4 regions of the Mesorhizobium sp. B2-4-17 genome follow, and region 4 is predicted to be linked to each of the others. Evidence: riboswitches for the same ligand, from Rfam matches in the RefSeq annotation. Region 4 holds a riboswitch; each other region holds the start of a gene.
What was found. A riboswitch is a leader RNA that binds a small molecule or an ion and turns the genes downstream of it on or off. The one in region 4 is predicted to bind cobalamin.
Positions count from the first base shown of each region.

Region 1: it holds a riboswitch for cobalamin, as region 4 does, so the genes downstream of both, FJ548_RS15160 (DUF1636 family protein) here and FJ548_RS14590 (DUF1636 family protein) in region 4, are expected to answer to the same signal.
Region 2: it holds a riboswitch for cobalamin, as region 4 does, so the genes downstream of both, bluB (5,6-dimethylbenzimidazole synthase) here and FJ548_RS14590 (DUF1636 family protein) in region 4, are expected to answer to the same signal.
Region 3: it holds a riboswitch for cobalamin, as region 4 does, so the genes downstream of both, FJ548_RS27295 (aromatic ring-hydroxylating dioxygenase subunit alpha) here and FJ548_RS14590 (DUF1636 family protein) in region 4, are expected to answer to the same signal.

Region 1 is NZ_VFUX01000017.1:60,761-68,106, forward strand. Features, by position in the region: gene cobW (cobalamin biosynthesis protein CobW) at 1-868, opposite strand, end outside; gene FJ548_RS15160 (DUF1636 family protein) at 871-1,299, opposite strand; cobalamin riboswitch at 1,337-1,542, opposite strand; gene FJ548_RS15165 (winged helix-turn-helix domain-containing protein) at 1,572-2,771, opposite strand; gene FJ548_RS15170 (NADH-quinone oxidoreductase subunit A) at 3,101-3,466, shown strand; gene FJ548_RS15175 (NADH-quinone oxidoreductase subunit B) at 3,457-4,038, shown strand; gene FJ548_RS15180 (NADH-quinone oxidoreductase subunit C) at 4,043-4,648, shown strand; gene FJ548_RS15185 (NADH-quinone oxidoreductase subunit D) at 4,658-5,848, shown strand; gene FJ548_RS15190 (NADH-quinone oxidoreductase subunit E) at 5,849-7,150, shown strand; gene nuoF (NADH-quinone oxidoreductase subunit NuoF) at 7,161-7,346, shown strand, end outside.
Region 2 is NZ_VFUX01000002.1:174,275-181,620, reverse strand. Features, by position in the region: gene FJ548_RS02600 (pirin family protein) at 1-373, opposite strand, end outside; gene FJ548_RS02595 (DUF2277 domain-containing protein) at 413-679, opposite strand; gene FJ548_RS02590 (exodeoxyribonuclease VII small subunit) at 791-1,042, opposite strand; gene FJ548_RS02585 (histone deacetylase family protein) at 1,046-1,972, opposite strand; cobalamin riboswitch at 2,153-2,335, shown strand; partial or broken gene bluB (5,6-dimethylbenzimidazole synthase) at 2,384-2,965, shown strand; gene FJ548_RS02575 (hypothetical protein) at 3,130-4,113, opposite strand; gene ribB (3,4-dihydroxy-2-butanone-4-phosphate synthase) at 4,505-5,605, opposite strand; gene aroC (chorismate synthase) at 5,692-6,813, opposite strand; gene FJ548_RS02560 (DUF1344 domain-containing protein) at 6,997-7,251, shown strand.
Region 3 is NZ_VFUX01000046.1:9,544-16,889, forward strand. Features, by position in the region: gene FJ548_RS27265 (carbohydrate ABC transporter permease) at 1-501, shown strand, start outside; gene FJ548_RS27270 (alpha-glucosidase family protein) at 506-2,170, shown strand; gene ugpC (sn-glycerol-3-phosphate ABC transporter ATP-binding protein UgpC) at 2,195-3,307, shown strand; gene FJ548_RS27280 (DUF680 domain-containing protein) at 3,379-3,618, opposite strand; gene FJ548_RS27285 (DUF680 domain-containing protein) at 3,680-3,886, opposite strand; gene FJ548_RS27290 (DUF680 domain-containing protein) at 3,959-4,156, opposite strand; cobalamin riboswitch at 4,649-4,850, shown strand; gene FJ548_RS27295 (aromatic ring-hydroxylating dioxygenase subunit alpha) at 5,002-6,249, shown strand; gene FJ548_RS27300 (hybrid-cluster NAD(P)-dependent oxidoreductase) at 6,270-7,346, shown strand, end outside.
Region 4 is NZ_VFUX01000016.1:82,100-89,445, reverse strand. Features, by position in the region: gene FJ548_RS14615 (HlyD family secretion protein) at 1-499, opposite strand, end outside; gene FJ548_RS14610 (MarR family transcriptional regulator) at 496-975, opposite strand; gene FJ548_RS14605 (iron ABC transporter permease) at 1,126-2,175, opposite strand; gene FJ548_RS14600 (ABC transporter substrate-binding protein) at 2,175-3,122, opposite strand; gene FJ548_RS14595 (ABC transporter ATP-binding protein) at 3,170-3,955, opposite strand; gene FJ548_RS14590 (DUF1636 family protein) at 3,952-4,356, opposite strand; cobalamin riboswitch at 4,442-4,649, opposite strand; gene FJ548_RS14585 (helix-turn-helix domain-containing GNAT family N-acetyltransferase) at 4,964-5,911, opposite strand; gene FJ548_RS14580 (hypothetical protein) at 5,956-6,135, opposite strand; gene groES (co-chaperone GroES) at 6,621-6,917, shown strand; gene groL (chaperonin GroEL) at 6,987-7,346, shown strand, end outside.

The DNA.
Region 1 (7,346 bases), on a different contig from region 4:
CGAAGCCTTTCACGCGCAGCACGTTTTCCTGTTCGGCGGCGTCGGCGACGCGTTTTGCCAGCTCGTCCGGATTGGCGATCGAGGGGATGTCGACAATGAAGGTGTCGAAGTCGTCATGCTCGTGGTCGAATGCGCCGTCGTGATGGGACTTGCGGTTCTCGATGTCGTCTTCGACGGCGAGGCCGAGCCCGAGCAGTACGGAGGGATCGACCTTGCCATGGGACGTCGGCACGATCTTGACGGCCCGGGCGGAATGTTCGTTGACGATGGCGTTGGCGCGGGCCGACCCGGCGGCGTCCATCAGGTCGCTCTTCGACAGGATGATCAGGTCGGCGCAGGCGATCTGGTCCTCGAACACTTCCTCGACCGGGTCGTCATGGTCGAGGCTGTCATCCCCGGCGCGCTGCGCCTGCAGGGCGTCCATGTCGTTGGCGACTCGGCCTTCTGCCAGTGCAGGGCCGTCGACCACAGCGATCACACCATCGACGGTCACGCGGCTCTTCACCGTCGGCCACTGGAAGGCCTGGACCAGGGGCTTGGGCAAAGCGAGGCCCGAAGTTTCGATCAGGATATGGTCGACTTTCGGCGTCAGCGACAGGATCCGGTCAAGCGCCGGCACGAAATCGTCGGCCACGGTGCAGCAGATGCAGCCATTGGCCAGTTCGACGATGTTTTCCTCCGGACAGGTGTCGATGCCGCAACCCTTGAGGATCTCGCCGTCGATGCCGATGTCGCCGAACTCGTTGACGATGATCGCGATGCGCTTGCCGCCGGCATTTTCGAGGAGATGGCGGACCAGCGTCGTCTTGCCGGCGCCGAGGAAGCCGGTGACGACAGTGCAGGGAACACGGGAGACGGAAGCGGTCATGGTCAGTCTTTCAGCAGGTCGAGGGGAGGGATGCGGGCAACGAGGCCGCGCTTCAGGGAATCAGGGCGGCCGCGCCAAGGGATGAGGCCGTCGCTCGAGGTGGCGAAGAGTTTGGCGCCGGTAACGAGGTCGGCGCCGCTGCCCGTGGTCAGGTCGCCGAACACATAACTCCAGCAGCCGTCGCGCAGGATTGCGGCGCTGAGCCGGCGTTTGCAGTTGCCGAGGCATTCGACCGTGCGGACGCGGACGCGCTCGGATGCCGCGGCGCGGCGTGTGTCCTGTGCCAGGAGTTCGCCGGCGCGGGGATGGGCGTCGGAGCCGGTTTCGTCGCGGCAGGACGCGCAGACGATAACGGTGACGCCGGACAAGGCGTCGCCATCGGCGGACGATATATCCGCTGCACCAGCCGAAAAACTGCCGTTGTGGTCCAAAACCGGGCTCCTTGCCCGGAAACCCGCCGGGCGATCGGATTCTTCTGTCGCAGACGGCAGGTCTCCTGGCTCGCGGGTCATCGCCTTGGTTAGCCGCCTTCCCGGGAACTCCCAGTGGCTTTCGGCCTTGGCTCTTCGCTTACAGTTGCGGGGACAGCCGCGGATTTGAGACCGAAATCCCGCACCGCATTCCCTCTTAGCCCCAGCCGTTGCGGGCAGGGGACCGTCTGGAGCGGATTTAGGCTTTTGCAGGCAGCTGTGTCAACGCGCGGCTACGACATGGCGATGTCGGCCAGCGCCGGGCCCAGATCGCCGGCGGGCGTCACGTCGATACGTTCAAGGCCAAGCCAGACCTGCATCTGCTTCAATTCCTCGAAGAGCTGGGCGGCGGTTTCAGGCGGCGCTCCGGGCTCGGCATAGGCCGCAGGCACGCGCAGCACGCTTGCCGGTCGGTCGGCCCGAAGGTCGACGCGAGCGACGATCCTGTCGCCAAGCACGAAGGGCAGGACATAGTAGCCGTACTGGCGTTTTTCGGCCGGAGTGTAGATCTCGATGCGGTAATGGAAATCGAACAGCCGCTCGGTGCGCGAGCGCTCGAAGACGACCGGATCGAACGGTGCCAGCAGGGCGCGCGCTTCGATCTTGCGCGGGAGACGGGCATCTCTATGGAGGTAAGCCGGCTTGTTCCAGCCCTCGACACGCACCGGCAGCAACTCGCGCAGCTCGACCAGTTCCTCCAGCCGGCCCTTCATGTCTGCGGGCGACAGGCGGAAATAGTCGCGCAGGTCGCCGGCTGTAGCCACGCCATGGGCGCGGGCGGAAATGCGCAGCAATTCGCGATGCGCGTCCTCGGCCGCCGGCACCGGCAGATCGAGGATCGCTTGCGGCAGCACGCGCTCCGGCAGGTCATAGAAGCGCTCGAAGCCGCGGCGGTGCGCGGTGGTGATGCGGCCGGCCCAGAACAACCATTCGAAGGCGTGCTTGGCGTGGCTCCAGCCCCACCAGCCGCCCGAACCTTTCTGGCCCTCAAGCGCCGAGGCGGCGATCGGGCCGCGATCGGCGACTTCCCGATAGATCTCTTCGATGTAGGCGGCGTGCTCGCGGCCCCATTTGGCGAGGCCCAGATACATTTCCTCGCCTTGCTCGGCGCGCTGCATGCGCCAGCGCATCAAGGGATATGTCTCGACCGGCAGGAACGAGGCTTCATGCGCCCAATATTCGAACACCGTGCGCTTGCGCGTCACGGCGGCATTGTCGAGGAGCGCGAGCGGGTAGGGGCCAAGCCGCGAATAAAGCGGCATATAATGCGCGCGCACCACCGCGCTGACGGAATCGATCTGCAGCAGGCCGGTGCGGGAGAGCACGCGGGCGAAGTGGCGGCGGTCCGGCGTGCCACTTGGGCGGGGGTCGAGAAAGCCCTGAGCGCCGAGCGCGATGCGCCGGGCCATAGCGAGCGAGATTTTTTCCTTCATCGGGAGCCCTTGCCCTGATCGATTTGCGGATTTTAGCCGGTGATTCCGGCATGCTAGCAGGCAAATGGCGGTAGATATGTCAGGAGATAAAAGTGGAGTAGAAAGTGAAGGAAATCAAACAGGAGCGCATCGGACCAGTTTCTTCCGTTATGCCGTCCAGCCCGGCGTTTTGAACAAGGTTTGACTTGCTTCGCTGGAAGTGCTGCGCTAACCCTCGCCGCGTTGCAGCATAGGCCCCTTAAAACGGTTCAGCGGTTAAACTGTCACGCTTCCGCATTAAGGTCCGGTGCTGTAACAAAAGTGGATTGGCGCCAACGGAAAGCCGCTGCATGAACGCACTTCTCAGTTCGTACCTGCCCATCGTCCTGTTTATCGCAGTGGCGGCGGTCGTCGGCATCGCGCTTATCGCGGCGCCGTTTCTGGTGGCCTACCGCAACCCCGATCCTGAAAAGCTTTCCGCCTACGAGTGCGGTTTCAACTCGTTCGACGACGCCCGCATGAAATTCGACATCCGTTTCTACCTGGTGTCGATCTTGTTCATCATCTTCGACCTGGAAGTGGCCTTCTTGTTTCCCTGGGCCGTGTCCTTCTCGAAGATCGGCATGCTCGGCTTCTGGTCGATGATGGTGTTTTTGGCAGTGCTGACCATCGGCTTTGCCTATGAATGGAAAAAAGGAGCGCTGGAATGGGATTGAACGACAGTTCAGGCACCCTCGTCGCGCCGAAGCCCAAGGGCATTATCGATCCCAACACCGGCAGGCCGGTGGGGGAGGACGATCCCTTTTTCCTCGAAATCAACAATGAGCTCGCCGACAAGGGATTTCTTGTCACCTCGACAGAGGCGCTGATCACCTGGGCGCGCAGCGGCTCGCTGATGTTCATGACCTTCGGCCTCGCCTGCTGCGCGGTCGAGATGATCCACACCTCGATGCCGCGCTATGACTCGGAGCGGTTCGGCGTGGCGCCGCGTGCGTCTCCGCGCCAGTCCGACATCATGATCGTCGCCGGCACGCTGACCAACAAGATGGCGCCGGCACTGCGCAAGGTCTACGACCAGATGCCGGAGCCCCGCTACGTCATCTCGATGGGCTCCTGCGCCAATGGCGGCGGCTATTACCACTATTCCTACTCGGTGGTGCGCGGCTGCGACCGCGTCGTGCCGGTCGACATCTATGTGCCCGGCTGCCCGCCGAGCGCCGAAGCACTGCTCTACGGCATTCTTCTCCTGCAGAAGAAAATCCGCCGCACCGGCACGATCGAACGGTAAATCCATGGCCGCATCACTGAGCGAACTGTCGAGCTATCTCGGCGAGAAAATGAGCGGACGGATCTCGGACGCGGTGTTCGCCTATGGCGAACTCACCATTCATGTCGAACCGCGCGACCTCGTCGAAGTGATGACCTTCCTGCGTGACGATGCGCGCTGCCAGTTCATCTCGATCATCGATATCTGTGGCGCCGACTATCCGTCGCGGGCCAAGCGCTTCGACGTCGTCTATCATCTGCTGTCGCCGAAACAGAATGTGCGCATCCGCGTCAAGGTGCAGGCCGACGAGGAGACGATGGTGCCGTCGATCACCGGCGTCTATCCCGGCGCCGACTGGTTCGAGCGCGAGACCTACGATCTCTATGGCGTGCTGTTTTCGGGCCATCCCGACCTGCGCCGCATCCTCACCGACTACGGTTTCGATGGTCACCCGCTGCGCAAGGATTTCCCGCTGACCGGTTTCGTCGAGCTGCGCTACGACGACGAAGCCAAGCGCGTCATCTACGAGCCGGTCGAGCTCAAGCAGGAATTCCGCAATTTCGATTTTTTGTCTCCTTGGGAAGGCACGGACTACGTGCTGCCTGGAGACGAAAAAGCCAAGACGAATTGAGGCGCCAGAATGGCCGAAACCTCCGTCCGCAATTTTAACATCAACTTTGGGCCCCAGCACCCCGCCGCCCATGGTGTTCTGCGGTTGGTTCTCGAACTCGATGGCGAAGTCATCGACCGCGTCGATCCGCATATTGGCCTATTGCATCGCGGCACCGAGAAGCTGATGGAGCACAAGACCTATCTGCAGGCCGTGCCCTATCTCGACCGGCTCGATTACTGCGCACCGATGAACCAGGAGCACGCCTTTGCGCTCGCCGTCGAGCGGCTGCTCGGCATCGAAGTGCCGAAGCGTGGCCAGCTGATCCGCGTGCTCTATTGCGAGATCGGCCGCATCATGTCGCACATCCTCAATGTGACGACGCAGGCGCTGGACATTGGTGCGCTGACGCCGCCGCTGTGGGGCTTCGTCGAGCGCGAAAAGCTGATGGTGTTCTATGAGCGCGCCTCCGGCTCGCGCATGCATGCAGCCTATTTCCGCCCGGGCGGCGTGCATCAGGACCTGCCGCAGAAGCTGATCGAGGACATCGGCAAATGGATCGATCCGTTCCTGAAGTCGATCGATGATCTGGATGCGCTGTTGACCGGCAACCGCATTTTCAAGCAGCGCAACGTCGACATCGGCACGGTGTCGCTGGCCGACGCCTGGGCCTGGGGCTTTTCGGGCGTGATGGTGCGCGGTTCGGGGGCGGCGTGGGACTTGCGCAAGTCGCAGCCATACGAATGCTATTCGGAAATGGATTTCGACATCCCGATCGGCAAGAACGGCGACTGTTTCGACCGCTACCTCGTGCGCATGGAAGAGATGCGCCAGTCGGCCAGGATCATGCGCCAATGCGTCGATCTTCTGCTCGGCAAGGAAAGCACCGGTCCGGTGTCGAACCTCGACGGCAAGGTCGTGCCGCCGAAGCGTGCGGCGATGAAGCGTTCGATGGAAGCGCTGATCCATCACTTCAAACTCTACACCGAAGGTTACCGCGTACCGGCCGGTGAGGTCTACGCGGCCGTCGAGGCGCCGAAGGGCGAGTTCGGCGTCTATCTGGTCTCCGACGGCACCAACAAACCCTATCGCTGCAAGCTGCGCGCCCCCGGCTTCGCGCATCTTCAGGCCATGGATTTCCTGTGCCGCGGCCACATGCTGGCCGACGTCACCGCCGTCCTCGGCTCCCTCGACATCGTGTTTGGTGAGGTCGATCGCTAAATGTCAGTTCGCCGTCTCGCAGAAGCCAGCGTCCAGCCAGCCTCCTTCGCCTTCAACAGGGCGAACGCGGCAGCGGCGAAGCAATGGATCAAGAAGTACCCGAAGGGCCGCGAGCAGTCGGCGATCATCCCACTTCTGATGCTGGCGCAGGAGCAGGAAGGCTGGGTCACCAAGGCGGCGATCGAGACGATTTCGGACATGCTCGGCATGCCCCGTATCCGCGGGCTCGAAGTCGCGACCTTCTACACGCAGTACCAGTTGAACCCAGTCGGCACACGCGCTCACATCCAGGTCTGCGGCACCACGCCTTGCATGCTGCGCGGCTCCGAAGCGCTGATGGATGTGTGCCGCTCGAAAATCCACCACGACCAGTTCCACACCAATGACAAGGGCACCTTGTCATGGGAGGAGGTCGAGTGTCTCGGCGCCTGCGTCAACGCGCCGATGGTGATGATTTTCAAGGATACGTTCGAGGACCTGACGCCCGAACGGCTGGCCGAGATCATCGATCTCTATGATGCGGGCAAGGGGGCTTCGGTGCCGCCAGGACCGCAGAACGGCCGCACAGGCTCCGAACCGGCCTCGGGCCTGACGACGCTGACAAGCGAGAAAGCGATCCTGAAATCGACCCGGGACAGGGAAGCCAGGGCGGCGGCGAAAGCAGCCAAGGCTGCGGCCGTTCCGGCGAGCGCGCCTGCAGTCGTTGTCTCGCAGCCGCCTGCTGCTCCGGCACCGACGGCTCCGGTCGCGCCATCGAAGTCCAGCAAGCCGAAGACCGATGCGCTGGAAACGAGCCCGGCGATGACGACACCCTCGCCGGTCAAGGTCGCGCTGGCCGATGAGAAGGCGGCAAGCGTCAGACCGCCGCGCCACTCTGCCGCTAACGCCAATCAAGCGGCCCCGGAAGTCGAGGCGGTTTCGAAGCCGCGCAGCGGGCCGAAGCCCAAGTCCGAACCGGCCGGCGCTTTCAAGTCGCCGGAAGCCAAGCAGCCTGTCGCCAAGACGGCAAAGCCCTCGCTCGAAGACAAGAACCGTCCGGCCGGCATCGAGCGCCCGGCTTCGGTCGACGATCTCAAGCTGATCTCCGGCGTCGGGCCGAAGATCGAGGGCATCCTGCATTCGCTGGGCATCTACACCTTCGCGCAGGTCGCTTCGTGGCAGAAGGCCGAGTGCGAGTGGGTGGACGGCTATCTCTCCTTCCAAGGCCGCATCGACCGGGACGACTGGGTCAAGCAGGCCAAGGCGCTCGCCAAGGGCGGCGTCGCCGAATACATCTGCGTCTTCGGCAAGAAGCCGGTCTGAGGGACGAACAATGCTTCAGGACAAAGACCGTATCTTCACCAACATCTACGGCCTCTTCGACAAGTCGCTGGCCGGCGCGATGGCGCGTGGCGCCTGGGACAACACCCCCGGCATCGTCGCCAAGGGGCGCGACTGGATCGTCAACGAGATGAAGGCGTCGGGCCTGCGCGGCCGTGGCGGCGCCGGCTTCCCGACG
Region 2 (7,346 bases), on a different contig from region 4:
ATTCCTCTGGCGTGCGCTCGGAATGCACGATGCCGCGGCCGGCGGTCATCAGGTTCACGTCGCCGGGCTGGATGACCATTTCGGTGCCCAGCGAATCGCGATGCCGGATCTTGCCGTCAAACAGATAGGTGACCGTCGACAGGCCGATATGGGGATGGGGACGGACATCGAGCGCCTGGCCCGCGCGCAGGATCGCCGGCCCCATGCGGTCGAAGAAGATGAATGGGCCGACCAGACGCCTCTTGGCGGTTGGCAAGGCTCGGCGCACCTCGAAGCCGCCAATGTCCTTGACGTTCGGGATGACCATCAGTTCGATCTGATCGCTGGCAAAGGCATCGCCGGCTTCAGGGTCCTTCCCCGGGAAGAAGCTCATGAACTCTCCTTGTCAGCGGTCCAGACCGCCTTGGCCGCATCAGGCAAAACGGAGCGCCGCCTTTGCCCGAAGTTTGGCCGCCACCTCTTCGCGGTTGCGCGGATGCTGGTTTGTTTCGAGAGAATCGAGCAGTTCCCGCGCCGATGCCGCGATGGCCTCCACCGCATGGTCGAACGCATGCTGGTTCTGCTTCGAAGGCCGCGTCGTCCCGCTCAGCTTGCGGACAAACTGAAGTGCCGCGTCGCGAACTTCATCGTTGGTTGCCGGCGGGTCAAAATTGAACAGGGTCTTGATGTTTCTGCACATCGCTTCCGTTTCTCCTCTTGTCCTGGAGCCGTTCCAATCGGGACGAGCTTGATCCTCAATCATGATCGTGTCCAAAAACCGGCGAGGCAAGACCGTCATCGCGACCGTGCCTCAGTCCGCGTCGAGCGGCTCCGTTCCGACCGGCTTTCCATCGCGCGACAGCCTGATCTTCTCGACCTTGTCCTCCGCAGCCTTCAGCAACCGGTCGCAATGCGCCTTCAGGGCCTCACCGCGTTCATAGATCCGGATTGACTGATCGAGCGGCACGTCGCCACGCTCCAGGTCATCGACGATCTTCTCCAGCGCATCGAGTGCCTGTTCGAAGCTCATCGCCTTGACGTCTTCGTTGGTCTCACCAGCCATCATTCATCCTTTCATCAGCCGCGCGACATGGGCCGCGACCGAAAATGCCAATCCCTGCAGATCGTAGCCGCCCTCAAGCAGGCTGACGAGCCGGTTGTCGCCGTGACGCGCGGCGCGTTGCATCAGTTGGCCCGTCGCCCAGTCGAAATCATCCTCGGTCAGATTGATCTCGGCCAGCGGATCGCGGTGGTGCGCGTCGAAGCCGGCCGAAATGATGATCAGATCGGGTGCGAATTTGTCGAGCGCCGGCAGTATCCGCGACAGGAAGGCATCGCGAAACACCTCGCTGCCGGTCTGCGGCGCCAGAGGCGCGTTGACGATGTTGCCGGCCCCGGTTTCGTTCTTCGCACCGGTGCCGGGATAGAGCGGCATCTGATGCGTCGAGCAATAGAGCACCGACGGATCGTCCCAGAAAATATCCTGCGTGCCGTTGCCGTGATGCACGTCCCAGTCGACGACGGCGACGCGCTCGGCGCCATGCTTCTTCTGCGCATAGCGCGCCGCGATCGCCGCCGTATTGAAGAAGCAAAAGCCCATGGCGGTGGTTTTCTCGGCATGGTGGCCGGGCGGCCGCGCGGCGACGAAGGCATTGTCGGCCCGGCCAGTGAAGACGTCGTCGACGGCCGCGTTGGCGGCACCGATCGCGGTGATCACCGCCTGCCAGCTCTTCGGGCTGGCGGTGGTGTCGGCATCGACGCGGGCGATGCCCTCTTCGGGGATGGCGGCGCGCACACGCGCGACGAAATCGGCCGGATGCGCGTAGAGAATAGTGGCTTCATCTCCTTCCGGCGCCTTGACGCGATCAAGCGCGGCAAAGGCTTCGCCGTCGAGCACGCGCTCGATAGCGCGCAAGCGGTCCGGCCGTTCGGGGTGGCCGGGCGGCGTGATGTGTTCAAGGAAGATAGGGTGCGTGTAGAGACGGGTGGCCATCGTCCCTATCTAGTGCCCCGACACGGCAATGGCTATGCGTTGCGGCTTGATCGCTGGGGAAAATCACGTCTGCGTCCATTCGCGTCGCTGCGGGGATTGGCGCGGCCGGGGCTTCGGCGTAAGGTCGCCACCACTGCCTGGTGCCCGCCGGCCTGTTTGTTCTCAGTCGCATTATGCGACGCCAAGTGAAATCCACTTGGCTGCAAATGCTCTGGCGGGAGAATCGGGAACACGGTTGAATTCCGTGGCGTGCCCAACGCTGTAAGGGGGACCGCGCCGGTAAATGCCACTGTCGATGACGGGAAGGCACCGGACGCGGGTTGATCCCGAGCCAGAAGACCGGCCTGGCAGGCATCGTCACCCGCATGGTCAGGCGGGCGGCATTGATTTGAAGTCGCAAGGGGACAAGCGATGCTGGAAGCCATGACCGCTCCTGTGGGCGATGGATTTGACCAGATGGCGCGCGACGCCGTCTACCGAGCCATGTTCACCAGGCGCGATGTTCGCAGCCATTTTACTCCCGAGACCATCGACGACGAGGTGCTGGCTCGGCTGCTGCTTGCAGCCCATCACGCGCCATCGGTCGGGTTCATGCAGCCGTGGAACTTCATCGTCATTCGCGGTGCCGGGCGCCGGGAGAAGGTACGTGACCTGTTCCTGGCCGCGCGTGAACAGGAACTGCCAGCAATCGAGGAAGAGCGACAAGCGCTCTACCGCAAGCTCAAGCTGGAAGGCATCTGCGAAAGCGCGCTCAACATCTGCATCACCTGCGACCGCCAGCGCTCGAAAGGTTCGCCGCTGGGGCGCTGGCACAATCCGGAGATGGATCTCTACAGCACGGTCTGCGCCGTGCAGAATTTCTGGCTGGCGGCACGGGCCGAAGGCATCGGCGTCGGCTGGGTCAGCATCATCGAGCCTGAGGCGCTGAAGCGGCTGTTGGCCATTCCCGAGCACGTGACGCCGGTCGCCTACCTCTGCGTCGGCCGTGTTTCCGAGTTCGCGCCCAAGCCGGACCTCGAGACACATGGCTGGGGCCGGCGATTGCCGCTGCCCGAATTGATCATGAGCGAGACGTTTTGCGGCCAGGGCGAGGCGCCGCTCAAATCAGCGGTGTCGCGCCTCTATACCGTCGCCGGCACGCCCGCCAGCCCGGCCGATCAGCGTGTCGCGCCGGCCGTGTCCCAGCGCGAACCACCGAAGGAGGAGAGCGCCTTGTCCTTGAGGTTCCTGAACTTCGACGATGCCTCGGCCAGCCGAGCGTCCCAGGCTGGATCAGGCAGCTGGCCGGCAATGGTCTTGAAATAGACCTGCATCAGGCAGGCGATGGCGAAGGGCTCGATGAAGGTTGCCTTGAAGGCCCAGGCAAAGACGATGGCGAGCACGAAGGCCCAGCCGGCAAGCTGCCCGGGCATGAGGAAAAGAATGGCGCCGGCCGGGGCCAGCATCAGCAGGAAGATGACAAACGACACGCCCCACATGATGATCGCCAGCCAGACGGCGTTCTTGACCATGATCTTGCCGTTCTGGGCGTAGAGCACCACGCCTTGGCGTGCGGTTTCGAACGGCGAGGACGAGTTGATGCGGATATTGTAGCCGAGGATGATCTCGTCGACATAGGTGAGCGACAGGCGGATTACCGTGTTGATGAAAGACACAAGGCCGCTCAGGCCTGGAATGGGCAGGAAAGCGGCTACGCCGCCAAGCAGGCCGGTAATGGCGCGGATAGCGCCCTTGACCAGCTGGTCGACGACGAAAAGGACGTTAGCCTCGGCGAAACGCTCGGTCACGACCTCCTTTGCGTACACGATCTGGTTCTTACCGTCGGGAACGTCACGGCCGTCGATCAGATGGACCATGACGGCGATATGGCCGGCCTTGACGACGTAGAGAATGTATTCGCGGATCCAGTAGACGGCGATCGAGACGGCGCCAAAGCCGACGACGCCGCCCCATAGGGCAAAGGACAACGGCCCGTCGGGATCGGTGGAGATATGGCCGACGCCATAGCCGACGGAGGCGCCCGTGCCAGTCGCCAGGATATAGGCCAGAGTGATGCCGAAATAGACGATCATGCGAAAAACAATGAAAGGCCAGGTCCGCATCATGATGGACACCGACCTGCCGATATCGAAATCCCACATGCCCCGAATCTCCCCTCAGAGAGGGCTGGGAGGATGCGCTCACCCCGAAGATTGTCAACCGGGGGGCGACGAGAAGAAGCGAGCAGCCGCTCGTTCGCAAACGTTCGGAATTGGCCGAGGCTTCCGCGACGTCGTCATCCACGGGCGGAGCGACGCGAAGCGGAGCGCAGACCCGAGGATCCATGCCGTAATCTTGATCGAAGATCACAGCGGAGCAGAATTCTGGACCGTGGCAACGCGTCGAAGTCGCGGCATGGATCCTATGGTCTGAGCCGCGTCGCTTCGCTCCTTGCTTCGCCATAGGATGACGAGGCAAGCGGACGCTTCAGTCAATCGCCAACGCAGGCGACCTGCCAGCAGGACCTTTCCGCCGCGTCGATCCCTCGGTGGACTACAAAATCTCGGTCTTGGCGATATGGATGCCAAAACCCTCCAAACCAACATAATGGCGCTCGCGCGAGGCGATCAGGTTGATCGAGGAAATGCCGAGATCCTTCAGGATCTGCGCACCGAGGCCGATTTCGCGCCATTCGTTTTCGCGCCGGCGCGCCTCTTCGTGATCCTCGCGGTCACCTGATGCAGGGCGCTTGCGCTCCTGATGGGCGACACCGACCGAGCCTTCGCGCAGATAGACGATGACACCGCGCTTACGCTCGCCCATCGCCTTCATGATGCCGTCGAGCCGATGGCTGGTGCCGAAGACGTCGGTCACCACGTCTTCGGAATGCAGCCTGACCGGAACGTCCTCGCCGTCGCGGATATCGCCGAAGACCACCGCGACATGATGCATCGTGTCCCAGGGCAACGTATAGGTGAAGACCTGCGCCTTGCCGCCGAGCGTGTCGATCTCCGAGCAAGCCACGCGTTCGACCAGCGTTTCCTTGCGTTGCCGGTAGGCGATGAGATCGGCGACCGAAACCTGCTGGAGGCCATGCTCCTCGGCGAAGGCCGCGACCTGTGGGCCGCGCTTGACGGTGCCGTCGTCATTGACCAGTTCCGAAATGACACCGATCGGCGGCAGGCCGGCGAGTTTGCACAGATCGACCGCCGCCTCGGTATGGCCCGAACGCATCAGCACGCCGCCTTCGCGCGCGATCAGCGGGAAGATGTGGCCGGGACGGACGAAGTCGGAGGCGCCGACATTGCCGTTGGCGAGGTTGCGCACGGTCAGCGTGCGGTCGTCGGCCGAAATGCCTGTTGTCGTGCCGTGCTTGAAATCGACGCTGACGGTGAAGGCGGTGGTGTGGGCTGAATCATTGTCGGCCACCATCGGCGCAAGGTTAAGCCGCTTGGCTTCCTCGCGCGGCATCGGCGTGCAGACAATGCCCGACGTGTTGCGCACGATGAAGGCCATTTTCTCGGGCGTGCAGTGGACGGCGGCAACAATCAGGTCGCCCTCGTTCTCGCGCCCGTCATCGTCCATGACGACGACGATCTCGCCGCGTTCAAAGGCACGGATGGCTTCGACGATCTTCTTCTGGTCGTAAGGCATGGAGCGCTCGCTTCGTTCGCAGGGCAGTAGGGAATAGGGCAGTAAGGCAGTAGGGAAAAGGAAAATATGTTGGGCAGGCAGGCTGCCTACTGCCTACTGCTACTGTCTATTCCCTGCCCTGTCTGTCCTCGATGGCGCAGATAATGATCGGCTATGGCGCAGGCAACCATGGCCTCGCCGATCGGCACGGCGCGAATACCGACGCAGGGATCGTGCCGGCCCTTGGTCATCACCTCGACGTCGTTGCCGTCTTTGTCGATAGACTTTCGCGGCGTTAGGATCGACGAGGTCGGCTTGACGGCAAAGCGGGCGACGATCGCCTGGCCGGTAGAGATGCCGCCGAGGATACCACCGGCATTGTTGGACAGGAAGACCGGCTTGCCATCGTTGCCCATGCGCATCTCGTCGGCATTCTGTTCACCGGTGATGCGCGCGGCCTCGAAGCCGTTGCCGATCTCGACGCCCTTGACGGCGTTGATCGACATCAGCCCGGAGGCAATGTCCTGGTCGAGCTTGGCGTAGATCGGCGCGCCGAGCCCTGGGGGGACGCCATCGGCGACGATCTCGATCACCGCGCCGACCGAGGAACCCGATTTGCGGATGCCGTCGAGATACTGCGTGAAAATGGGAATAGAGGCTGGATCGGGGGTGAAGAACGGATTTTCCGGGTCGCCAATAAAATTCCAGTTCCAGTTGGCGCGATCGATCGACTTTTCGCCCATCGACACCAGCGCGCCGCGCACCACCATGCCCGGCACCACCTTACGCGCGAGCGCGCCGGCCGCCACGCGCGCCGCGGTCTCGCGGGCCGAGGAACGGCCGCCGCCGCGATAGTCGCGTATGCCGTATTTGACGTCATAGGTGTAGTCGGCATGGCCCGGCCGGTATTGGCGGGCAATCTCGCCATAGTCCTTCGAGCGCTGGTCGACATTTTCGATCAGCATCGAAACCGGCGTGCCGGTGGTGATCATCGTCTCGCCGTCCTCGTCGAGCACGAAACCGGACAGCACCTTCACTTCGTCGGGCTCACGGCGCTGGGTGACGAAACGCGACTGGCCGGGCCGGCGCTTGTCGAGTTCGGCCTGGATTTCGTGGCGCGTGAAGCGGATACCCGGCGGACAGCCATCCACCACGCAGCCGAGCGCTGCGCCATGGCTTTCGCCCCAGGTGGTGACGCGGAAAAGATGGCCGAACGTATTGTGAGACATGGAAAAGTGCCCTGCCCGGCATCGAAGCCGACTGAAGTCTGCCTTCTATTGGCGTTTTCCACAGGGGTCAAACTGTGATCTGGCGGATTTAGTTTTGACACATTCGGTTGGTTTCTGCTCTGCTCCATTCGCCGTTGAGGATCCGCCGCCACCGTGCCGGCGCAATGACCAAAGAGGACGATGATGCGTACCCTGATTGGCGCTGTTGCCGCCATACTGCTGCTTTCCACCGCCGCTTTCGCCGGGCAGACCGAAGGCCTGATCAAGAAGATCGACAAGGACGCGCTGACCCTGACGCTGGATGACGGCAAATCCTACAAGCTGAACGCCGAGACCGATCTCGACTCGCTGAAGCCGGGCATGGACGTCGTCATTGCCTATGACGTGACCAATGGCGAAAACGTCGTCACCGACATGGAATTGCCGGACACCGAATAGGAGCCTCCGGCTTCGCACGGCCAGATCCATTTCGACAGGCTCGGAATCGAGCTCCCGGATGGACCGGACGAGAGTTAGCACTTGCTAATGCAACT
Region 3 (7,346 bases), on a different contig from region 4:
CTGCAGATGTCGCTCATTCCACTGCTCAGGCTCTATAATGGCGTCGGCACTTTCTTCGGCGTGCCGTCAAAGACCTATCTCGGCATCTGGCTGGCGCACACCGGATTCGGCCTGCCCTTCGCCATCTATTTGTTGCGCAGCTACATTGCCGGCCTGCCGCGCGAGATCATGGAATCGGCGCGCATCGACGGCGCCAGCGACTTCGAGATCTTCGTCAAGATCGTGCTGCCACTGTCTTTCCCAGTGCTTGCCTCCTTCGCCATCTTCCAATTCCTGTGGGTATGGAACGATCTCCTGGTGGCGATGGTTTTCCTCGGTACGGCGCCCGACCAGATCGTGCTGACGGCCAAGCTCAATGCGCTGCTCGGCTCACGCGGCGGCAATTGGGAGATCCTGACGACATCAGCCTTCATCACCATCATCGTGCCGCTGATCGTCTTCTTCTCCCTGCAGCGCTATTTCGTCCGCGGGCTGCTGGCCGGCTCGGTGAAAGGAGGTTGAGACAATGCAATCGGCTTTGAAGGCGACTTCGAGACCGGATCCCGCCATCGACCGTGACTGGTGGCGTGGCGCGGTCATCTATCAAATCTATCCGCGCTCCTACCAGGACTCCGACGGCGACGGCATCGGCGACCTGAAAGGCATAGTACGGCGCCTGCCCTACATCGCCGCGCTTGGCGCGGACGCCATCTGGATCTCGCCCTTCTTCAAATCGCCGATGAAGGATTTCGGCTACGACGTGTCGGACTATTGCGACGTCGACCCGATGTTCGGCACGCTTGCCGATTTCGATGCGCTGGTTGCGGAATCGCACCGGCTGGGCCTCAAGGTGATGATCGACGAAGTGCTGTCGCACACCGCCGACATCCATCCGTGGTTCAAGGAGAGCCGGTCGAGCCGCACCAATCCCAAGGCGGACTGGTATGTCTGGGCGGATGCCAGACCCGACGGCACGCCACCCAACAACTGGCTGTCGATCTTCGGCGGATCGGCCTGGCAGTGGGACACCAGCCGCCAGCAATATTACATGCACAATTTTCTCGCCGAGCAGCCGGACCTCAACTTCCACAACCATGAGGTCCAGGACGCGCTGCTCGACGTCACCCGTTTCTGGCTGGGGCGCGGCGTCGACGGCTTCCGGCTCGACACCATCAATTTCTATTTCCACAGCCAGGGGCTGGAAAACAATCCGCCGCTGCCGCCCGAGGAGCGAAACGACCAGACCGCGCCGGCGGTCAATCCCTACAATTACCAGGACCATATCTACGACAAGAGCCGCCCGGAGAACCTTGGTTTCCTCGAGCGTTTCCGCGCGCTGCTCGACGAATATCCGGCAACCGCCGCGGTCGGCGAGGTCGGCGATTCGCAGCGCGGGCTGGACGTGGTCGCGGCCTACACCGCCGGCGGCAAGCGCGTGCACATGTGCTATTCCTTCGACTTCCTGGCGCCGGAGAAGATCAGCGCCGCCAAGGTCCGCTCGGTATTGGAAGCCTTCGGCAAGGTCGCCAGCGACGGCTGGTCGTGCTGGGCGTTTTCCAACCATGACGTGATGCGCCCGGCCTCGCGCTGGGCCGCCAACGAGGCCGACCCGGTCGCCTATCTCAAGGTCATTTCGGCATTGCTGATGTCGCTGCGCGGCTCGGTCTGCATCTATCAGGGCGAAGAACTCGGGCTCGGCGAGGCCGACCTGCGCTTCGAGGACCTGCAGGATCCCTATGGCATCCGCTTCTGGCCGGAATTCAAGGGCCGGGATGGCTGCCGCACGCCCATGGTGTGGGACGGCAGCGCCAAGAATGGCGGCTTCTCCCAGGCAAAGCCATGGTTGCCGGTGCCGGCCAAGCATCTGTCGCAGGCGGTCAATGTACAGCAGGGTGACGAGACGTCACTGCTCGAGCACTACCGGCGCTTTCTCGCCTTCCGCCGCGCCCATCCGGCGCTGGCCAAGGGCGATATCAATTTCATCGAAAGCCAGGGCGACACCGTCGCCTTCACGCGCCGGGCAGGCAATGAGCAGATCGTCTGTGTCTTCAATCTGGGCGCCAAGCCGGCCGAGGTTGACCTTGGCGACCGATCGCTGCAACCTTTGCCGGGACACGGATTTTCGGAGAAGGCAGACACAGGCACCGTCCGCCTCGGCGGCTACGGCGCCTGGTTCGGGCGCATAGACTGAATTTCAAATCACCGGGAGAAAATCATGGCCGATGTCACGCTGCGACAAGTGAAGAAGTCCTACGGCAATCTCAACATTCTCCACGGCATCGACCTCGACATCAAATCGGGCGAGTTCATCGTCTTCGTCGGCCCGTCGGGCTGCGGCAAGTCGACCTTGCTGCGGTCCATCGCCGGGCTCGAGGAGATCACCTCAGGCGAACTCAGGATCGACGGCGAGGTTGTCAACGACGTGCCGCCGTCGAAGCGGGGCATCGCCATGGTGTTCCAGTCCTACGCCCTCTATCCGCACATGACCGTCTACGACAACATGGCCTTCTCGATGAAGATCGGCAAGGAAAGCAAGGCCGAGATCGACAAGCGCGTGCGCCAGGCGGCGGAAATCCTGCAGCTGACCAAGTATCTCGACCGTCTGCCCAAGGCGATGTCGGGCGGTCAGCGTCAGCGCGTCGCCATCGGCCGCGCCATCGTGCGCAATCCGAAAGTGTTCCTGTTCGATGAGCCGCTGTCGAACCTTGACGCCGCGCTGCGTGTCGCCACGCGTATCGAGATCGCCAAGCTCAAGGAATCGATGCCCAACACGACCATGATCTACGTCACCCACGACCAGGTCGAGGCGATGACGCTGGCCGACCGTATCGTGGTGCTGAAGGAGGGCCATATCGAGCAGGTCGGAACACCGATGGAACTCTACAAGAGGCCCGGCAATCTGTTCGTCGCCCAGTTCATCGGCTCGCCGGCCATGAACATCCTGCCGGCGACCGTCGACAGGACCGGCAGCCCGACCGTGATCAGTCATGTCGGCGGACGCAAGGCGACGGTGCCGATCGCGACACCGGCTTCGGCGAAGGGCGCGGCGGTAAGCTTCGGCGTGCGCCCGGAAGATCTCGCGATCGCCAGCGGCACGGACTATCTGTTCGAAGGGACGGTCGACTATATCGAACAACTCGGCGAGGTCCAGCTGGTCTATGTCGACATCGGCAGGACCGACCTGCCCCTGGTGACCAAGCTGCCTGGCAATGTCGAGGTCAAGCGCGGCTCGACGCTGCGGCTGACCGCCGATGCCGGCGACCTTCATATCTTCGACGCGGACGGCCGCTCCTTCGCGCTTCACGAGGTAGAGGCAAAGGCGGCCTGAAACAGGGTTCTGGTGATAAAAAAGAGCCGCAGGCATCGGCCCGCGGCTCTTTTTGTATTCCACATCGGCTATTAACGGCCGAAGAGATTCCGGTCGCTGCCCTGTGGGGCGGACTTCTGTGCGTCACCCGAGGAATTGAGCAGCTTGTAGACAGGCGATCCTTCATTGCGGATCGAGCCGGTATGCGAAGTGTCGACATTGGCGGTCGTCGCCTGCTTGTTGATGTCGGTGCCGCCAACATTGTCGTTGGCCGCATAGGCGCTGCCGGCGGCAATCAGAAGAGCGGCGGCGGTAAGAACAATCTTTTTCATTTCGGGTACTCCGGTATTCGCGAATCCAAGCGGCGGGCAAGCCCGCCGGTTGTCGTTGATATTAGTTGTTGCCGAACAGGTTGCGGTCGGCACCGTGCGTAGGCGTCTGAGCCGCCGGTTCGGACTTCTTGATCGAAGCGGTGTATGAGTTGTCGGTCGACGTGGCGGCCGGCTGGCTAGCGCCATTCGAACCATAATTGTCACTGCCGGCGAAAGCGCTGCCGGAAATGGCCAGAACGGCGACGGCAGCAAGAGCGATCTTCTTCATTTCAAGTCTCCTGAATTCTTCGAATGTCGCCAGGACGGCAGGCCAAACCCGCCGCCTGCTGGAGATCGGCTGTTAGTTGTTGCCGAAGAGGTTGCGGTCAGCACCGTGGGTGGGCGTCTGAGCAGCCGGTTCCGACTTCTTGATCGAAGCGGTGTAAGAGCTGTCGGCAGCAGTGGCCGCGGGGCCATTCGCACCATAGTGATCGCTACCAGCGAAGGCGCTGCCGGAAATGGCCAGAAGGGCGGCGGCAGTGAGAACAATCTTTTTCATTTTGGGTACTCCAGCATTTTTCCGTCCGTCTAGCGGCGTGTCTTGGGATTGAAATCGCGTCGTTCGGACGACCCCGATGTGGGAGAGCCAGCTAGCCGTTTCCAATCACGAAGATGTTCAACGTGGACCATGAATCCACTACTTGAAATTGTACCAAGATCTTCCACGTGCGATTTTTCCGTTGCAATATCAACGCGTTAATTAAAGTCGGTGTCGTCATCACCGACTCTATCGGAGGCTCGGCGTTCACACCGTCCTGCACGCACCGTCAACAGAAACGAACCGTTCGGTTCGATTTTAGAATCTGCTAATAGTCACTTTTCGAAACCGTTAACCCTTTTTGCTTCCACTCCGGGCCGATTCCGACGCCCGGCGCGGCCGTCACCGCGATGATTTTCGCTGTCGCTGCTCGTGACCAGATCGTTGCGCATGGGTGTCGCGCCACATGGATGCAATGTCGCTTTCATGCCGATGTCGCAAGCGCTGTCGTGATTAGATCATGTCATCTCAGGTGCCGCTTCGTGACGACGGGGCGGAGAATTGGGAAGCCGGTCAAAGTCCGGCGCTGCCCCCGCGACGGTGGTGGAGTTCAAGTCGCAACGGGAGACCACTGGGCGCAAGCCTGGGAAGGTGTCGCGACCGTCCGCAAGGACACTCCAGAGCCCGGAAACCAGCCAGAGATCGTAGAACTCGACTGATCGCGGTGGGCGGTCAAGAGGCGGATGCCGCATGCCCGGCGCTTGCCGGCATGCAGCCTTGTCCTTCCTCTCATCCCCTCCGGTTCAGTCATTAGAGCGACGCGCGTCCGTTTGGACGGGCCGATGCGATGAATGCGAGGACAGGACATGGATGCGCGCAACGATATGCTGAGGCTCTTGAACAGCCGCAGAGAGGGCTTTTCGCTGGAACAGCCCTTCTACACCGACCCGGACTACTTCAAGCTCGACATGGAGCTGATCTGGTATCGCGACTGGCTGTTCATCGGCCATGATTGCGAATTGCCGAAGCCGGGAAGCTTCATCACCGTGCAGATCGGCGACTATCCGGTCGTGCTGGTGCGCGACCAGCAGGGCAAGATCAATGCCTTCCACAACTCCTGCCGCCATCGCGGCAGCCGCGTCTGCAACACCGACAAGGGCTTGGCGGCCAAACTGGTCTGCCCGTATCACCAGTGGACCTACGAGCTCGACGGCCGCCTGCTGTTCGCCCGCCAGATGGCCGACGGTTTCGACAAAGGCCAGTTCGGCCTGAAGCCGGTCGCCTGCGAGAGCGTGGCCGGCTACGTCTTCATCTGCCTGGCCAGGGAGCCCGCCGACTTCGCACCGATGCGGGCGATGATCGAACCCTATCTCAAGCCGCACCGGCTGAGCGAAGCAAAGATCGCTTTCCAGAGCACCATCGTCGAGAAGGGCAACTGGAAGCTGGTCTGGGAAAACAACCGCGAGTGCTATCATTGCGCCGGCAGCCATCCGGAGCTTTGCAAGACCTTCCCGGAGGCGCCGACCGTGACCGGTGTACAGGGCGCCGACAGCGATCCTGAGATGATCGCGCACTGGGCGAAATGCGAGGCCGTTGGCCTGCCGAGCAAATTCCGCATCGATCCGGCCGGGCAATATCGCGCCACCCGCGCGCCGCTGCTGCGCGACGCGGTCAGCTACACGATGAGCGGCAAGCGGGCGGTGAAGAAGAACCTCTCCGACAGCGTCTCGGCCGACCGCATCGGCACCCTGATGCACTATCACTATCCGACCACCTGGAACCACATCCTGATCGATCACGCCGTTACCTTCCGCGTGCTGCCGATCAGTGCCACGGAAACGGCGGTAACGACGAAATGGCTGGTGCACAAGGATGCGGTCGAGGGCGTCGATTACGATCTCGCCGAACTCACCCATGTGTGGACCGAGACCAACGATCAGGATCGCCGTATCGTCGAGGAAAACGCCTTCGGCATCCTGTCGCCGGCCTACGAACCAGGCCCGTATTCGGAGCTGCATGAGGGTGGCGTCATCCAGTTCGTCGACTGGTATGCGCGTTTCATTGGTCCGCGCCTCGCCGAGGATGGTCGACCAGCGCTCCGCAGTGTCGCCTGAGAGGCCAAAGGATGAACGCGATGACTGATCTTGGCCTTTACCGCCATCTCGACCAGATGGCGCCCTGGAACGACCGGCTCCAGGTGCTGGAAGTGATTGGGGTCAGCGACGAGTCTCCTGACGTCAAGACCTTCACCTTCCGCTCCGACAACCAGACCTGGTTCCGCTACAAGCCGGGCCAGTTCGTGACGCTGGAACTGCCGACAGATGACGGGCCGCTGATGCGCACCTATACATTGTCATCGTCGCCATCGAGGCCGTTCTCGATCGCGGTGACGGTGAAGGCACAGGCCGGCAGCATTGGTACGCGCTGGATGTTCGATCATCTGGTGCCTGGCTCACACGTCAAGGCCTACGGGCCGGCCGGCGACTTCTCGCTGCACAGCCATCCGGCAGCCAAATATCTGTTCATCTCGGCAGGCTCGGGCGTGACGCCGATGATGTCGATGCTGCGCTGGCTGAACGACTGCGCGCCATGGACCGATGTCAGCTTCGTCAACTGCGCGCGCCGACCCGAAGAGATCATCTTCCGCAAGGAACTCGAACTGCTCGGCGGCCATATGCCCGGCCTGTCGCTCGGCTTCATGATCGAGGAGCGCTCAAGCCGTGAGGGCTGGTACGGCCATATGGGCCGTATCGACGCCATAAGGCTGCCGCTGCTGGCGCCCGATTTTCGCGAACGCGAGATCTTCTGCTGCGGTCCGGATCCTTTCATGCGGGCCGTGCGCGGCATGCTGGAAGCCGCCGGCTTCGACATGACGAAATACCACCAGGAGAGCTTCGCCGCGCCGGTGGTGGAGGAAATCCCGGCGCCGTTCGCAGCGCCCGCACAGGACGGCGCCCCTGTTCCCGCCGAAGCCGCGACAGCGATTCGCTTCGCGCTTTCGGACGTCGATGCCGAATGTGTCGCCGGCCAGACCGTGCTGCAGACGGCGCGCGCCTCGGGCGTGCGGATACCCGCGGCCTGCGAATTCGGCCTGTGTGGAACCTGCAAGGTCAAGAAGGTCTTCGGCGATGTCGAAATGAGCCACAATGGCGGCATCCTCGATCACGAGATCGATGACGGCTTCATCCTGGCCTGTTGCTCCAGGCCGCTG
Region 4 (7,346 bases):
GGCCGTACTGCGACTGGGCGTAGTCGACCTCGCTGCTGGCGGACTTCTCCTGCGCCATTGCCTGGCTGTAAGCGGCGCGCAGCTGCTCGACATTGAGGCGCGCGGCAGCAACAGCCGCGTCGGCCTGGGCAAGCGCGATCCGGTAAGGCTCGGGATCGATGGCGAACAGGAGATCGCCCTGCTTAACCATCTGATTGTCCGATATGGCGACCTGAACGATGCGTCCCGCAGTGTCCGAGGCGATCGACACCTTGGCCTGCTGCAGGTTGGCGTTCTCCGTCTCCTGATAGCGTCCGCCGGTCACCCAGACATAGCCGCCGCCGATGACCAGGGCCGCCGGCAAGGCGAACATCAGAAAAAAACGGCCCATGCGGCGCTTCTTCGGCGCTGGCACTGGCTGCACGGGAGGAGCGACGGCAACAGGAGCAGCAGCCGGCTGGGCCGGTGCTTCCATCTCCACCTTGGGGGCGCTCTCGTCTATCTTGGCTACCGCGTTCATGCTGCTGCGCCTTCTGTATTCTTGACCTTTTCGTCCGACGATGAATCGCCATCCGCGAGATTTTGCGCCATCACATCGAGCGACCTGATCAGGATGCGACGGTCCTCCGGCGAAACGCCGACAAGCGATTCCTCATAGACCTCGCCGGCGAGGCTCTTGACCTCGGCATAGGCCGCGCTCGCCTTGGCGGTCGGAAAAATCATCCGCACCCGGCGGTCGGCGGCGTCGGCGCGGCGTTCGATCCACCCGCCCTCCTCCATCCGGTCGACAAGGCGCGAGACGCTGATGGGCTCGATTTCGAGCAATTCCGCGAGCCGGGCCTGGGAGACCCCCGCCTCCTTGGCGACACGCACCATAAGGCGCCACTGCGCCGACGACAGGCCAAGCCCGCTGGCGCGCATCTCGAAGCGCTTGCGCAGCAGACGCTGTACGTCGTGGATTAAAAATCCCAATCTATCGATGCCATCAGAAACCATGAGCGATACTTATAATAAGCGTGCTTACTATTCAAGGTGCCAAATCGTGACGGAAGCCGGCAAATGTGTATCGCGGCCGTGGGACGCGGTGATGGTTAGCGAAAGGTGCACGCCATGGAATGCGGCCGGACAGGGCAAGTACCACCCGGTTCACAGGCGATTTCGAACGACCATCGTGACGACGAAGAACGCGCCGAGCGAACTGGTGATAATGCCGATCGGCAATTCCTGTGGCGGCAGAAGCGTGCGGGCCAGAAGATCGCTTGCCAGCAAAAGCACCGCCCCAAACAGCGCGCAGCTTGCGATCAGACGCAAATGCAAGGGGCCGGCCAGCGGCCGCGACAGATGCGGGATCATCAATCCGACAAAGCCGATGACGCCGGCGACCGAGACCAGAATTGCCGTCGAGAAGGCGGCGACGAGGAATGTCGCCCTGCGCATCCTTGCCACGGGCACGCCAAGGCTTTCGGCGGCACTTTCGCCGGCCAGGAAGGCGTCCAGCCTGCGATGGTTCCAAAGCCCGTAGGCAGCGATCGTGCCGGCCCCCAACGCGCCCAGCCACACATTGTCCCAGCGCGCCAGCCCAAGCCCGCCCATCGTCCAGAACAGCACCGAATGGGCCGCGCGCTGGTCTCCGGCAAAGACCAGGTAGTTGGTCAACGCAGTGAACATGAAGGAGACGGCAAGCCCGGCAAGGATCAAGCGTTCCGGGCCCTGCCCCCTTACCCGCGCGACCAGCAGCAGCACGATGCCCGCTGCCAGTATGCCGCCGGTGAAAGCCGCGATCGGCAAGGTCCAGATGCCGAAACTGTCACCAAAGACGGTGATGACGGAAACCGCGCCCGCGGCGGCCCCCGAAGACAGGCCGAACAGGAAGGGATCGGCGAGATCGTTACGCGTCACCGTCTGCAGCAACGCGCCGACCATGCCGAGGCCCGCGCCGACACAGACCGCCAGGATCGTGCGCGGCAGCCGCAGATCGACGACGATCTTGCCGACCGGGCCAGACACCTGATGTTCATTCAACCCGACGGCATGGCCAAGTGCGGCAACGACGTCGCTCAGCGGTATCAGCGTCGAACCATAGGCGATCGACAGCAGCACGAGAGCGGCGGTCGCCACCGCGCCCGCCGCCATGGCCAGCGCGAATGCCTTGTGCCCTGAGAGCGCGCCGGATTTGTGCTTCAGGGTGAGATGCATCAGAACGCTTCCGGATGCATCGCCCTGGCGATCTTGCCGATCGCGTCGATGTTTGCCGGTCCGGGCGTCAGCTCGGCATAACGCAGGGCCACGAAACGCTCGTTCTTGACCGCGTCCGTCTCTTTCATCGCCGGATGGGCCTTGAGGAAGTCGAGGAGCTTCTTGTAGCCGCCGCCATCCTGGTAGTCGAGAAGGATGAGGAATTGCGGATTGCGCGACGCCACTGTTTCCCAGTCGGTGTTGCCCCAGCTCGTCTCCATGTCGGCCATGATGTTGTCGCCGCCGGCTGCCGTGATCATGGCGCTGGGGATGGCGAATTTTCCGGCGGTGAACGGCTTGTCCTCGCCGGAATCGTAGAGGAACACCCGTGTTCCCTTGCGATCGCCGACCTTGGCGGTGATGTCAGCGAGTTGCGCCTTCCAACCGGCAACGAGCTTCTCCGCCTCGGCCTCCTTGCCGAAGATCTTGCCCAGTTTTTCGACATCGCCGTAGAGAAGGTCCATCGAGGCGGCGGGCCGGTTCTTGTCGAGATGGACGCAGCTTTCCGTCAGCACCAGCGTCTTGATGCCGTGCGGCGCGAGCGTGTCGGGCGTCACATCGCCGCCCGGCTTCATGCCATAGTACCAGCCGGCGAAGAAGAAATCAGGCTCGACCGCGACGAGGTTTTCGAGTGTCGGGTATTTCGGCGCCAGTTCCGGGATCGAACCCTGCTCGGCCTTGAAATCGGGCCCGACCTTGTACCATCCGGTGATGCCGGTCAGGCCGACGATCGACGGCTGCAGCTTCAGCGCGAAGGCCATCTCTGCCATGTTGAGATCGTGGATGACGGCGCGCTTGGGAGGCGCATCGAAGGTCAGCGGCTTGCCGCAACTGTCGACGGTGACCGGGAAGGCGAAGGCTGCCGACGCCAGCAGCGAGAAGGCGAGCGACAGGGCGAGGCGTTTCACGATTTTTGCTCCTTGGTTGAACTGTGTCGGATGAAAGTCGGTTTCGGTCAGGAAGGCGCCGCACGGTTCGGAACATCGAACACGGTCAGTTCGCGGTCCTCGGTGGGATGGCGCAGGCGAAACACGTCGACGCCGAAAATCTCGCGGATCAGTTGTTGCGTCAGCGCTTCGCGCGGCGCCGCCAGCGCATGGAGCCGAGCTTCGTTCATCACCGCTACCCTTGTGGCGAACGGCGCCACCAGGGGCAGATCGTGCAGCACCGCGATCACCGTCATGCCGAAGCCAGCCACGAGTTCGAGCAGTTCCGCGCGGGCGCGGGGGTCGAGATGGTTGGTCGGTTCGTCGAGGAACAATACTTTAGGTTCCTGGGCGATGGCGCGCGCAAGCTGGGCGCGTTGGCGTTCCCCGCCCGACAGCGAGCCAATGGTGCGGCCAAGCAGGGGCAGCAAACCGGTCCGGCGCAGCGCGTCCACGACAATGTCGCGTTCCTCGCTCCTGTGTTTCAAGCCGGCATGCGGGACGCGGCCAAGCTCGACATAGTCGATCACCGCCAGCCGCGGATCCGGCTGGTCGGTCTGGCCGACGACGGCTATGTGAAGGGCCCGCTCGGCCGGCGAAATCCTGTCGAGGCGGCGCCCGCCGAGTTTCACCTCTCCGGAACTTGGCTTGAGCATGCCGGACAACATGCGCAGCAACGTGGTCTTGCCGGCGCCGTTGGGGCCGATAATGGCGAGGCGATCGCCGATGGCCATGGACAGGCTGACCGCGTGGACCAGATTCCGCCCATTCGCCACCGCGCCGAGATCGCGCGCCTCGAGAAGCGGCACCGTCATCGGCTGTCTCCTGCTGGCTCGCCCGCTACCGGGATGCGGGCCAGCGTCTTGCCGGCCAGTCGCGGCGGACGTTGTCCGGCATTGCACCAGCCGTCGGGGAGCGAGGCGTAGAGCCTGGCAAACCGCACGAGATCGCCGGCGTCGGCCTCGGCATCGATGGAGCCGAAGAGATAGGCGGCCTTGCCCGGGGCCTGGAACGCCACCGCCAGCGGCCGCGCACAGCCTGCCATGCACGCCACCCCCTCGACCGTGAAACCCTGCGCCACCGCGAGTTCGGCGTGGGTCGACAACCGCGAGCGCAAATCGGTGCACAAAGCTTCGCCCGACCTGGTCCCTGTCGGGATGTCGCGGCAAAGCGTGCACACGATGATACGGTGAATGCGATCTATGGCGGCGCCCAACTTTCCGTCTTTCTCGATTGGCGACGGAAGGATGTTGGCGGTCGGTCGTCAGACCGACGTCCAGGTCTCCTCCCGGCACACCCCGTCCGGTCAACTCCGTGATGGCAGGTCTCCTGGCTCGCGGGTCTCGGCGCAATCCTGCCTTCCCAGCCTCGCCGGCCAGTGGCATTTCGGATCTCGCTCACCGCTTACAGTTGCGGGGGCAGCCACGGCCTCGATCCCAGGCGGATCTCACCGTGTTCCCTTTTCACCCCTCGCCTTTCGACTCGGGGACCATCACCATTCCACCCTAGTTTTCCCCGGATTGCATCGCAACGGATTTCTCAGTCGCCACGATCGGAGCCGAAGCCGCGCGCGACGCATCTTTATGTAATAACATAACGCAATAACGCATGAGGCGCGGCGCTGTCAAGCGAGGGGCTGTCAGCCATCTGTCGAGCGAATTGCGCGGAGTGCGCAATTTCGATCAAATTGGCCAAGCGCGGAAAGCCGGATGATTTCAGGTCGAATCGACCTGAAATCTGAATCCGCTTCTAATTAAAGAGATAGGGCATGACGTCGTGTGAAAACCGCTTCACACTTTTCGGCATCATGCTCTGGCGGAAGATCACAAATCAAGATTCCAGTTCTGACCAACCAGATCCTTGCCGAAGGAATGGTGAGGTTCTTCCTCGATCAATTTGAAGCCGGCGGCCTGGTAGATATGCCGGGCAGCGGCGAGAATGTCGTTTGTCCACAAGGTCAGCGTCTTGTATCCCCTGGCGCGGGCAAAGCCGATGACTTCCTCCACCAGTCGCTTGCCGATGCCGAGGCCACGCGCCGAAGGCTCGACATAGAGCAAACGCAGCTTCGCCACCTGATCCGACTTGCGTACGACGAAGACCGAGCCGACGACCTCGCCTTCCCGCTCGGCGATCCAGCTGCGCTCCCATTTCGGATCGTAGGATTTCACGAACGCCACGAGGATTTCGGCGACCAGCGCCTCATAGGTTTCGTCCCAGCCATAGTCCTGGGCATAGAGCAGCCCTTGCCGGTGGGTGATCCAGCCGATGTCGCCGATCTGCAGCGGCCTCAACAGATAGGGGATCGTTGGCTCGGCATTTTCGGCGAGTAGACGCTGCACCGTCTGCATGGATTTGACCAGCCGGTCTTGTTCCGATGCCGGCAGCCGATCGAGCAGGGCCCGGACCTGATCGTGCGATTCCTTGTTCAGCGGTGCGAAGGCATTCCTGCCCGCCTGCGTCAACGCAATCGACGATTGCCTCGCGTCCGAAACCAGCGTCGCTCTGGAGATGAGGTGAAGGCGTTCGAACTTTTTCAGCAAACGGCTGACATAGCCGGCATCGAGGCCGAGATCGCGTCCAAGGTCGGTCGCGGTCAGGCCATCGCGATGCGCCAACTCGTAGAGCACACGCGCCTCGGTCAGGGAGAAGGCGCTTTTCAGCAGCCCTTCGTCGAGCAGCCCGATCTGGCGGGTGTAGAAGCGGTTGAATGCCCGCACGACATCGATCCGCTCATTGGGCGCATCATTGCCGGGCTGATGGTGAACCGTCATGGACATCTCCTGTCTTTACAGGATCAATCATTTACTTGACTGAGTCAACTATCTTGAGCATCCGACGTGTTCACATCATCGGCAACACCGGCCAACGATCCGCAAATCCTGCCGCCGGATAGCACCGCGATCGGCCCGAACTGCTGCAGCACGGCCGCGCTCTGCGTCGGCCGCAGGAACACGCAATCGCCTGGCCTGATGGCCGTATCGGCAGGCAAGCCCATGAATTGCTGCAACCGATGTCAACAGGCGGGAGCGGCGTGAGGGCGATCCTGGCCGGTCGCTGGTCTATCTCGCCCGACGAATAAGGCCTTCAAAGCCGTCGGCCAGATCGGAGGCGCCGGCCGTGAACATCTTAACGAGGTTCTAGGGACGGCCGGGAGTTTTGTTGGCATCAAGGAGGATGGCCCTGCCCTCATGCAGAACAAAATCGAATTTTCCGTAGTCAAAGCCGAGTTCACGTCGCCGCGGCGGAACGTTGCCCGCTTCTGGTCCTCGGTTCGGCCAAGCTTCGGTGAGTTCACCATCATGATGGAAAGAGGCACTCGGCGCGCCTTGACTCTGGCAGGCCAGCAGCCTATCTCATCGCCACGTTAGCACTCGCCATTGGTGAGTGCTAACTACAGGTCCGGCGCCGCCGGACTTTGTTGTTGTCCGGCTTCGCCGGATGGAGGAACTGTTTCTCACCGTTCTCATCGAGGAAGAAAAAATGGCAAAGTCGAAGTTCCGCCCGCTTCATGACCGCGTGGTCGTTCGCCGGGTCGAATCCGAATCCAAGACCGCCGGCGGGATCATCATCCCGGATACGGCGAAGGAAAAGCCGCAGGAAGGCGAGATCATCGCCGTCGGCTCCGGCGCCCGCGACGAAAGCGGCAAGCTCGTTCCGCTGGACGTCAAGGCTGGCGATCGCATCCTGTTCGGCAAGTGGTCGGGCACGGAAGTCAAGCTCAATGGCGAAGACCTTCTGATCATGAAGGAATCCGACATCATGGGTATCATCGGCTGATTATCGGCCTTTCCGTCAACTGAATCTTGAATCTTCGGGCTCGCTGCGAGCCCCTGCCAGGAGTTAAACATGGCTGCCAAAGACGTAAAATTCTCCCGTGACGCCCGCGAGCGCATGCTGCGCGGTGTCAACATCCTCGCCGACGCGGTGAAGGTCACGCTTGGCCCCAAGGGCCGCAACGTCGTCATCGACAAGTCGTTCGGCGCCCCGCGCATCACCAAGGACGGCGTCACCGTCGCCAAGGAAATCGAGCTTGAGGACAAGTTCGAGAACATGGGCGCGCAGATGGTCCGCGAAGTTGCTTCGAAGACCAACGACATCGCCGGCGACGGCACCACGACCGCGACCGTTCTGGCTCAGTCGATCGTCCAGGAAGGCCACAAGGCGGTTGCCGCCGGCATGAACCCGATGGATCTGAAGCGCGGCATC